DNA from 2 places in the Rothia sp. P5766 genome. Region 2 is predicted to be linked to the other one. Evidence: predicted binding sites of a transcription regulator. Region 2 holds the regulator's gene; the other holds the start of a gene.

Region 1 (4,420 bases), on a different contig from region 2:
GACTGAGAGCGACCAGAAATGCCGGAAGGGTGAAGCCTGCGATGAATCCGCCGCATAGTAGTCCACGGCGTTCTCGATTGACCAGTAGTTGTGCTGGTAGAGGACCACAGATTTAGCTTCATCAATAATGGGTAGCCAACGCTCAGCCGGAATAAAAAAATAGGTGCCCAGAAGGGTCAGCAGAACCGTAATAGAAGCAAGTGGAAGCAGGCGTTTAAAGACATGAACCCAGTAGGCCAGCAGAGTTTTAGCGCCCCACCAGCTCCCCGGCTCAAGGATTTTACCCTCTTCCAGCTTTCGGGTGAACGAGCCAGTTAGCAAAAATGCAGAGATAAGCAGGAAGACATCCACGCCACCTGATACCCGCCCAAACCACAGGTGGTAGGCGGCCACCAGGAGCAGAGCCAGTGCCCGCAGCCCCTGAATTTCGGGGCGCCAGGCTCGTTCTGCCTGGAGGGTGACGGTTCGTATGGTTCCGGTAGAGGGCGCCCGGTGCTGGCGGAGTTGAGAATCATTCATAGCTTCTAGCGCCGCGTAGTGCTGTGGGCTTCCTCCTTTCAGCCTACTGGTGCTCTGGCCTGCGACCTGCTAGCCAGGTCCAATCTTTCTAGCTCTTGCATCCTACCGCCACTTTCAGGTGTTTTGTTAATACAAATAGTTCTGCCCGCTACGGTGTTGGTCACCATAGCGGGCAGAACTTGAGGCGGCTGGTATACCTAACGGACAGCTATTTTATTGAGCCTGTTCGTTCTCGTCCTCAGCGGGCTTCTCAACGACCAGGGTCTCGGTGGTCAGAACCAGCGCAGCAATGGAGGCTGCATTTTCTAGTGCTGAACGGGTTACCTTGACGGGGTCAATGACACCGCGAGCGATGAGATCCTCATACTCGCCGGTTGCGGCGTTAAAGCCGTGACCGATGGGCAACTCAGCGACGCGAGAGACAACGACGTAGCCATCCTGGCCTGCGTTCTCAGCAATCCAGCGTAGAGGCTGAACCAGGGCACGGCGCACAATGTCGATACCGACCTGAGCCTCCTGAGAGTCGAGCTTGACGCCATCCAGGGCAGCAAGCGCGTGAACCAAGGCGGTACCGCCACCGGCTACGATGCCCTCTTCAAGAGCTGCGCGAGTGGATGAAACAGCGTCCTCGATGCGGTGCTTGCGCTCCTTGGCTTCGACCTCAGTTGCCGCACCTACCTTAATAACGCCAACACCGCCGGCCAGCTTGGCCAGGCGCTCCTTGAGCTTTTCGCGGTCCCATTCGGAGTCCACGCGCTCAATTTCACTGCGAATCTGGGCGACGCGGTCAGCAACAGCCTCGGAGGTGCCACCGCCGTCAACGATGGTGGTGTTGTTCTTGGTAACTGTTACGCGTCGCGCTGAACCGAGCTGTTCCAGGGTGACAGCGTCCAGGGAGATACCCAGTTCACCGGTGATGACAGTAGCACCGGTCAGAACGGCAAGGTCCTGGAAGATTGCCTTGCGGCGATCGCCAAAGCCAGGAGCTTTGAGGGCCACAACATCCAGGTTGCCGCGGAGCTTATTGACCACCAGGGTGGAGAGGGCTTCACCGTCCACGTCCTCGGCAATGATAGTCAGCGGCTTCTTGGCCTGAACAATCTTTTCCAGGACGGGCATAATCTCGGCAACGGTTGAGATCTTGCCCTGGTAGAGCAAAATAGCGGTGTTTTCCAAGACAGCTTCGGCACGCTCGGGGTCGGTCACGAAGGAGGGTGACAGGTAGCCCTTATCGAACTGCATGCCTTCGGTGACCTCAAGCTCAATCTCGGTGGTTGAGCCGTCTTCAATGGTGATAACGCCATCCTGGCCGACCTTAGAGAAAGCCTCGGACAGCAGTTGACCAATTTGAGGTGACTGGGCAGAGATAGCGGCAACGTGAGCCACTTCTTCTCCCTTAACTTCGCGGGCATTCGCCAGAAGGCGCTCAGCAACCAGCTTGGCTGCCTGCTCAATTCCCCGCTTAATCTCACCGGGGGCGGCACCAGCGGCAACGTTCCGCAAGCCTTCGGCAACTAGTGCCTGAGCCAGAACGGTTGCGGTGGTGGTGCCGTCACCAGCAACGTCGTTGGTGCGGGTTGCTACCTCTTTAGCCAGCTGAGCGCCGAGGTTCTCGTAGGGGTCCTCCAGCTCGATTTCGCGGGCAATGGAGACACCGTCGTTGGTGATGATGGGCGCGCCCCACTGCTTATCAAGAACCACGTTACGGCCGCGGGGGCCCAGGGTTACCTTGACAGCGTTGGCCAGTTTATCAACACCGGCCTGTAGGTGCTTACGCGCCTCATCGTTGAATTCAAGCTGTTTTGCCATGAATCCTTACTTCTTTCTTTGGGTACTAACGGGTGTGGTAGGTTCCGCTAGAACTTAGGAGACAACAGCCAGAACGTCGCGGGCTGAGAGGATCAGGTATTCAGCGCCACCGAACTTAACTTCGGTACCGCCGTACTTGGAGAAGATGACAAGGTCGCCTTCTGCTACATCTACGGGGATGCGGTTGCCCTTGTCGTCGATGCGGCCGGGGCCTACAGCGATAACCTTGGCCTCCTGGGGCTTTTCCTTGGCGGTATCGGGAATAACCAGGCCGGATGCGGTGGTCTGCTCTGCTTCGACGATCTGGACGACAATGCGGTCTTCGAGGGGCTTGATGTTTGCCACGAGGTACTCCTTATGAGAAGGCTTAAAAATAGAAATTATGGGGTGACCGGTGCTGCAGCGCCCGGTGCTGGTATCGTCGCGGTCTTACCTACCGGGCATCTTTAGCACTGTAAGCGGTCAAGTGCTAACTAAAACTTTAGGCCGGTAATGGCTCAGGGAGCAAGATACGGCGCAGGTTTCGCACACAGCGCACCTTTTTGTGTGTTATAGACTACTTTCTGGTGATGTGGAGGTACCCGTGCTCAAACTGATTTTCTGGCCTGTTCTAGTTCCTACCGTCCTCTTTTCAATGGGGCTAGGTGCTATCGTTCCCATTCAGATTCTGGCAACGATCAGGCTCGGGGCTTCTCCCGCCTTAGCAAGCTCGTTAGTAGCGGTTGCAGGTGTCTTTGCTCTACTCTGTACCGTGCCAGTTGGCGGTACCATCGACAGGGTAGGCGACAAACGAGCCATGACCTACGCCACCACCAGCGCGGCTGTTTCTTTCCTCCTCAGCGCCCTCATCCTCATCTTTCCCTCTCCTTGGGCCCTGGGCCTCTACGTTCTGGCCTACCTCGCTCGGGTTCCCTCGCAGGTAGCCTGGGGCCTCGCCCGCCAATCAGTCCTTGCCGAAACCGTTGCCGAAAGTGACCGGGGCAAGGCCATGACTGCCCTGGGTGGTGCCCAACGCGCAGGCTCACTCGCTGGTCCTCTCGTCTCGTCCCTGCTTCTGCTCTGTTTACCGCTCTGGTCAGTTTTTCTCTTCGCCCTAACCGCTGTCGTCCTAGCCACACTATGCCTGCAACTTCGCAGACTCAACAGCGCCTTTGACAGCGCAACACAAGCCGCTCAATCCGCCCGTTCCGAGGAAAGCACCGAGCTAGCAGTGCGCTGGAAAGCCGTCTGGTGCGCGGGCCTGGCGGTAGTTGCCCTTTCGCTCTGCCGCGTTACCCAGCCCATTGTGATTGCCCTGTGGGGCCTGCACATCGGCTGGTCCGACGCCCAGATCGCTCTAGCCATTGCTTTAGGCTCTGCTCTTGAGATGGTCCTGATGGTCCCCGGTGGCTACCTCAAAGACAGGGTAGGCCGCTCCGCCGTTCTAGCCCTCTGCCTTTCCTTCTTTGGTGCAGGCTTCATCGTTCCACCCTTAGCAACCAGCCATAGCGGGTTTATTGTGGGATTGATTCTCATGGCCATCGGAAACGGATTTGGTGCAGGCATCAACATGACCATCGGAGCCGACCTGAGCCCCAGCACCGGGCGTGCCCGCTTCCTCAGTAAGTGGGCCATGTTCTCGCAGGCGGCAGTAGTAGCTGGGCCTCTGGCTATCTCCGGGACGCTTCTTGTCTTCTCCTTACCTGCCGCCTGCACCCTCATCGGCGGACTCGGCCTTACCGGTGCGGTGTGGGCTCTCGCTAGCCAACCCATCACCAAACTCCCCACCGGCACTAGAATGGTAGGCAATGCCTAGCCTGACCCCCGCCCCAGCCCACCCATTCACGCACGAACAGCTTGCCGCTATCGACGAGTTCACCCCCTACTCCACCGACCGCGCTCTAGCAGCAGCCAGCACCCTGCGCTCACGCGGCTTCAGCCCAGAAGACAGTTCAGCCATACTCACCCAGGCAAAGCTCCGCACCCAGGGAGCAGATAAGTTCGGGGATAAGGCCCACAGTATGCTCCTGACCGAAGCAGGCTACGAGCAGGCCACCCGGGCCGCCGTCGCTAAAGGTCACGCCCAACGTTTCAAGGACGCAGGGATCACCTC
Region 2 (4,420 bases):
TAAGTGCCCAGCTGGGCCTTCAGAGCTCCTCATTGCAGTAGCGAACAGGGGGTAGTGCTCAGGGTTTACTTTACCCGCACTATTTGAAGAAAAAACGGGTTTTGCGCAGAGTGATATTGAACAGTTCGTGATATTGAACAGTTCGCCAACTCAAGGTAGATCTCTTGAAAGCTGGCAATGAACTCTTTACCAGCGACCCAGGGCAAGATTCAGTGCTGAAATAGCGGCGGCTCCGGCTGTTGAGCTACGGAGCACCTCGGGCCCAAGCAATACGGTGTGTGCGCCGGCTTGTTCCAAGATCTCAAGCTCCCGAGGGCTAATCCCACCCTCCGGCCCCACCACAAAATAGACCTCCTCAACAGCAGGGCTAAGGTGCTCTGCCAAAGCCTGTGAAAGTCGGTAGTTTGCCTGCTCATGCAGAAGTAGAAAGAGCGCCCGCTCCCCCAATTCCTGGGCCAAATCGGCCAGATCAGCCGTGCTGTGGAGCTGATAGACAGGCGGGAGCAGTGCCCGCCTAGACTGCTTGGCTGCGGCTTTGACCGTGTTCTGCCACTTGGCATGTGCTTTTGCTGCCCGCTCCATCTTCCAACGAACAATTGAGCGGTCGGCACTCCACGGTACAATACCGTGAGCGCCCAGCTCGGTGGCCATCTCAATAGCCTGGATATCTCGGTTGCCCTTGGCCAGAGCCTGAACCAGGTAGATCGAAATACCTAGCTCATCGAGCGCCAGCGACTGAACCTTTAGCAGCAAACCGCCGTCTACTGTGCCCTCCACCCTTGTGACGGCCCGGTTGCCCAAGCCGTTGACCAGGTCGATCCCCTCGCCTAACTCCGCACGTTTGACGGTCTTGGCGTGGTGGCCCTCATCGCCTAGGAGACTGTAGGCGGCACCTGGGACCAAGGACTCAAAATCTTCGGGCGAGATGTAGTAGACGGCGTTGCTCATAACGAGTTCCTACTTGAGGTGGTCTTTGAGGCGGGAGAAGAACCCACCCTGCTTATGGGTCACGGTTTCACTCATCTTGAGATCTTCTCCGCGCAACTCCGAGAACTGCTTAAGCAGGTTCTTTTCTTCATCGGTGAGTTGGGTAGGGGTACGGACCTCAACCTGCACACGCAAATCACCGCGGCCACCACCGCGCAGGTGGTTAACACCCAGGCCCTTGAGCGTGATGACATCGCCAGACTGAGTGCCGGCTGGAATCTGTATCTCCTGCGGCCCGTCGAAAGTCTCCAAGGTGATGGTAGTGCCCAAGGCGGCAGCGGTCATCGGAACCCCTACCGCCGCAATGAGGTCATCGCGTTCGCGTGAGAAAGTGGGATCGGCCGCTACGCGAAGCTCAACGTAGAGGTCACCATTAGGTCCGCCGGCGGTGCCTGCTTCACCCTGCCCCGCTAGACGAATACGGGCGCCATCGGTTACGCCCGCAGGAATCTTGATGGTCAGGGGCTTGCGTTCACGCACACGACCCTCACCATAGCACTCGGCGCAGGGGTGCTTTATAACGGTTCCAAAGCCACGGCAGCTGGGGCACTCAACAGGCTGAACGACAGTACCCAAGATGGACTGAACCTGGCGCTGCATGTAGCCCTGGCCACGGCAGGTTTCACAGGTTTCGGGGTGGGTACCCTCAGCGGTTCCCTCGCCCTTACACAGGTCGCAGGTCACAGCGGTATCAACGGTGATGGGCTTATTGGTGCCAAAGACAGCGTCTTTAAGGTCAATCTTGACGTTGATAAGAGCATCCTGCCCTTGACGAACCCGGCTCTGCGGCCCGCGCGGAGTCGCGTTGAAAAAGGTCTCAAAGATATCCTGGAAACCACCAAAGCCGCCCGCCCCGTTAAAGCCGCCGGCTGTGCCGTTCTCGTTACCGGTTTGATCATAAATCCGGCGCTTTTCAGGGTCAGAGAGCACATCGTGAGCTAGCGAAACACGCTTAAATTCCTCAGCGGCTTCCTCAGAAGGGTTAATGTCGGGGTGCAGCTGGCGGGCTTTCTTGCGGTAGGCCTTTTTGATTTCTTCGGGGCTGGCATCGCGCGATACACCGAGGGTTTCGTAGTGACTGCTCACAGTTCTCTCTTTCAGGGTCATGGGGTACTACTAAATATGTGGAGGCAAGAAGCTGTTTTACTCCTGCCCCAAAATCTTTGACAGGTAGCGGGCTACGGCATTCACCTTTGAGACGGTTCGGGCGTAGTCCATACGTGTTGGCCCTACAACACCAACGTGTGCGTTTCCTCCAGGGCCGTAGCTACTTGCAACAACTGAGGTCTCGGCCAGCGATTTCTCCCTGTTTTCTGAGCCGATGCTGACCGCAAAACCGCGCTCATCGTGTTCCATTGTTGCCAAAAGCTTAAGGAGCACCACCTGCTCTTCAAGGGCATCGAGTACAGGTGCAATACTACCGCGAAAATCAACGGTTGACTCTGCCAGGTAGGCTGTTCCCGCTATCAGCACCTGAGAGGATACACCCTGAGCTGCCAGTAGCTGAACGGCCTGGACGAGGCTGAGCATGAGCTTGCTGCGCGGGTGAGGAGCCAGCGCCTGAGCTACCTGGGACAGAGGCTGACCCGAAAAGGCCTCAATAAGCTGTTGCTTGATAGTGACCAGTTCATCGGCTGTATGCGGGCATGCTACCGTTCGTTGGGTGACCTGCCCGGTATCGGTAATCAGTACCACTAGGACTGTGGAAGTTGATAGAGAGACCAGCTCAACATGCCGTAGCGCAACCGTCGGGCCGGTCGGATACTGCACCATGGCGACCTGGTGAGTAAGCGAAGAAAGGAGCTGGACGCTACTTTTCATCATGTCATCCACGCTATCGGCGCTATCGAGCAGGGTATGAATTGCTCTCTTCTCCCCGGGTGAGAGCGGTCGCAAAGCCGATATCTGGTCAACGAAAAGCCGGTAACCCAGGTCAGTGGGCACTCTGCCCGCACTGGCATGTGGTGCCGATATCAGGCCCTGTTCTTCCAGAGCGGCCATGTCGTTGCGCACCGTGGCGCTAGAAACCCCCAACTGCCGCCGCTCAATGAGGGTCTTTGAACCAACCGGCTCCCGAGTATGCACGTATTCCTCGACGATAGCCTGCAAGACCTGAAGCCTGCGCGGATGGTCCATTTCACCTCCTGATGATGTGTGCTTTAAGGGTTTTTAGCACTGGGGATACCAGAGTGCTAAGTTACCCGTTAACTCTAATACCACTGCACTAGAATCAGAATTCAGTACGCTGATGGCTAAGGCACTTGGCCGTGTTTTCAAGGAGTTCAATGGATTATCGCGCTTCGTGGGGGTCAGCTGATCTGAGCGCCCACAAACATTCCCAATTACCCCGCGTGGTGCTCAAACCGGGGCTGGTTCTCGAAGATATGGTGAGCGGTTTTGTGGGTGCAGCTGTTTCGCTCCGCTCTGTTGGCAGTAACCGTATGGTAGGTCTTGAGGATCGGCATGGGCGGGTCAAGCAATTCCCCTTGGGCCCCGGCTTCCTCCTTGAAGGTCGACCGGTCAACCTTGTTGCTCCTGAACCGCAACAGGCTAAGCCCACCAAGCAGATTTCCCGATCCGGTTCTGTCGCCTTGGATAATGCCCCCGCTAGGACTGCCCGTGCCAGCCGAATTTGGGTCGAAGGTATCCACGACGCTGAACTGATTGAGAAAGTGTGGGGGCACGACCTGCGTGTCGAAGGGATTGTGGTCGAACCCCTCCACGGTATTGATGATGTAGCCAGTGCCATTAGGGAGTTCGCACCAGCGCCCCACCGAAAACTCGGGATTCTAGTGGATCACCTGATTACCGGGTCTAAAGAAAGCCGTATAGCCGAAGCCGCGCTGAAAACCCCCGGCGCTCGCGGGAACGTAATGATTATGGGGCACCCCTTTGTCGATATTTGGCAGGCAGTTAAACCCGGCGTTCTTGGAATCGAGAAATGGCCCGTAATCCCCCGCAGCGAAGAATGGAAGCAGGGAATCCTTCGCCGACTCAACCGGCCTTACGCCAGACCCGAAGATATTCGAGCCGGATGGGACTCAATCCTAAAGCGCGTTAATACCTATACCGACCTTGAGCCGGCTCTGCTTGGCCCAGTAGAACAACTCATAGATTTTGTGACTCTTGAAAGCTAAACTTTCTCGGTAAATAATGTGATAAATATCGTGCGCTCACAAGACAAAAAGTCACTTATACCTATACCTTGTACACAAGCTATTGACTAGACTTGTCTGAGGCATGAACTTGGCATCGTGCCATCACTCGTATCCACCCAAGACCAAAGAGAAACCTTCTTGAAGACTGCAACTTCTCCATCGACCACCACCTACAAGGGGTCCTCAGCAACGGCATCGCACCTGTCCGTTAATGCTGACCGCAACATAGCGACTGCTGCCCACTTCGGTGGTGTACTCGGCTGTATCCCCTCCGC

What was found. The regulator HrcA, encoded in region 2, represses chaperone genes, less so after heat shock. The targets are predictions, from matches to a motif close to TTNGCACTCGNNNNNNNCGAGTGCNAA.
Region 1: a site for HrcA is predicted at 2,775-2,801, ahead of groES (co-chaperone GroES). Genes of this name have one in related genera too.

What each region holds. Positions count from the first base shown of each region.
Region 1 is NZ_JBLXXS010000009.1:78,489-82,908, forward strand. Features, by position in the region: gene ACN08V_RS06330 (acyltransferase family protein) at 1-519, opposite strand, end outside; gene groL (chaperonin GroEL) at 733-2,328, opposite strand; gene groES (co-chaperone GroES) at 2,383-2,673, opposite strand; gene ACN08V_RS06345 (MFS transporter) at 2,912-4,123, shown strand; gene ACN08V_RS06350 (THUMP-like domain-containing protein) at 4,116-4,420, shown strand, end outside.
Region 2 is NZ_JBLXXS010000004.1:79,959-84,378, forward strand. Features, by position in the region: gene ACN08V_RS03150 (PhoH family protein) at 1-1, opposite strand, end outside; gene ACN08V_RS03155 (16S rRNA (uracil(1498)-N(3))-methyltransferase) at 187-948, opposite strand; gene dnaJ (molecular chaperone DnaJ) at 958-2,073, opposite strand; gene hrcA (heat-inducible transcriptional repressor HrcA) at 2,131-3,123, opposite strand; gene ACN08V_RS03170 (DUF3097 family protein) at 3,273-4,124, shown strand; gene ACN08V_RS03175 (DUF4870 domain-containing protein) at 4,284-4,420, shown strand, end outside.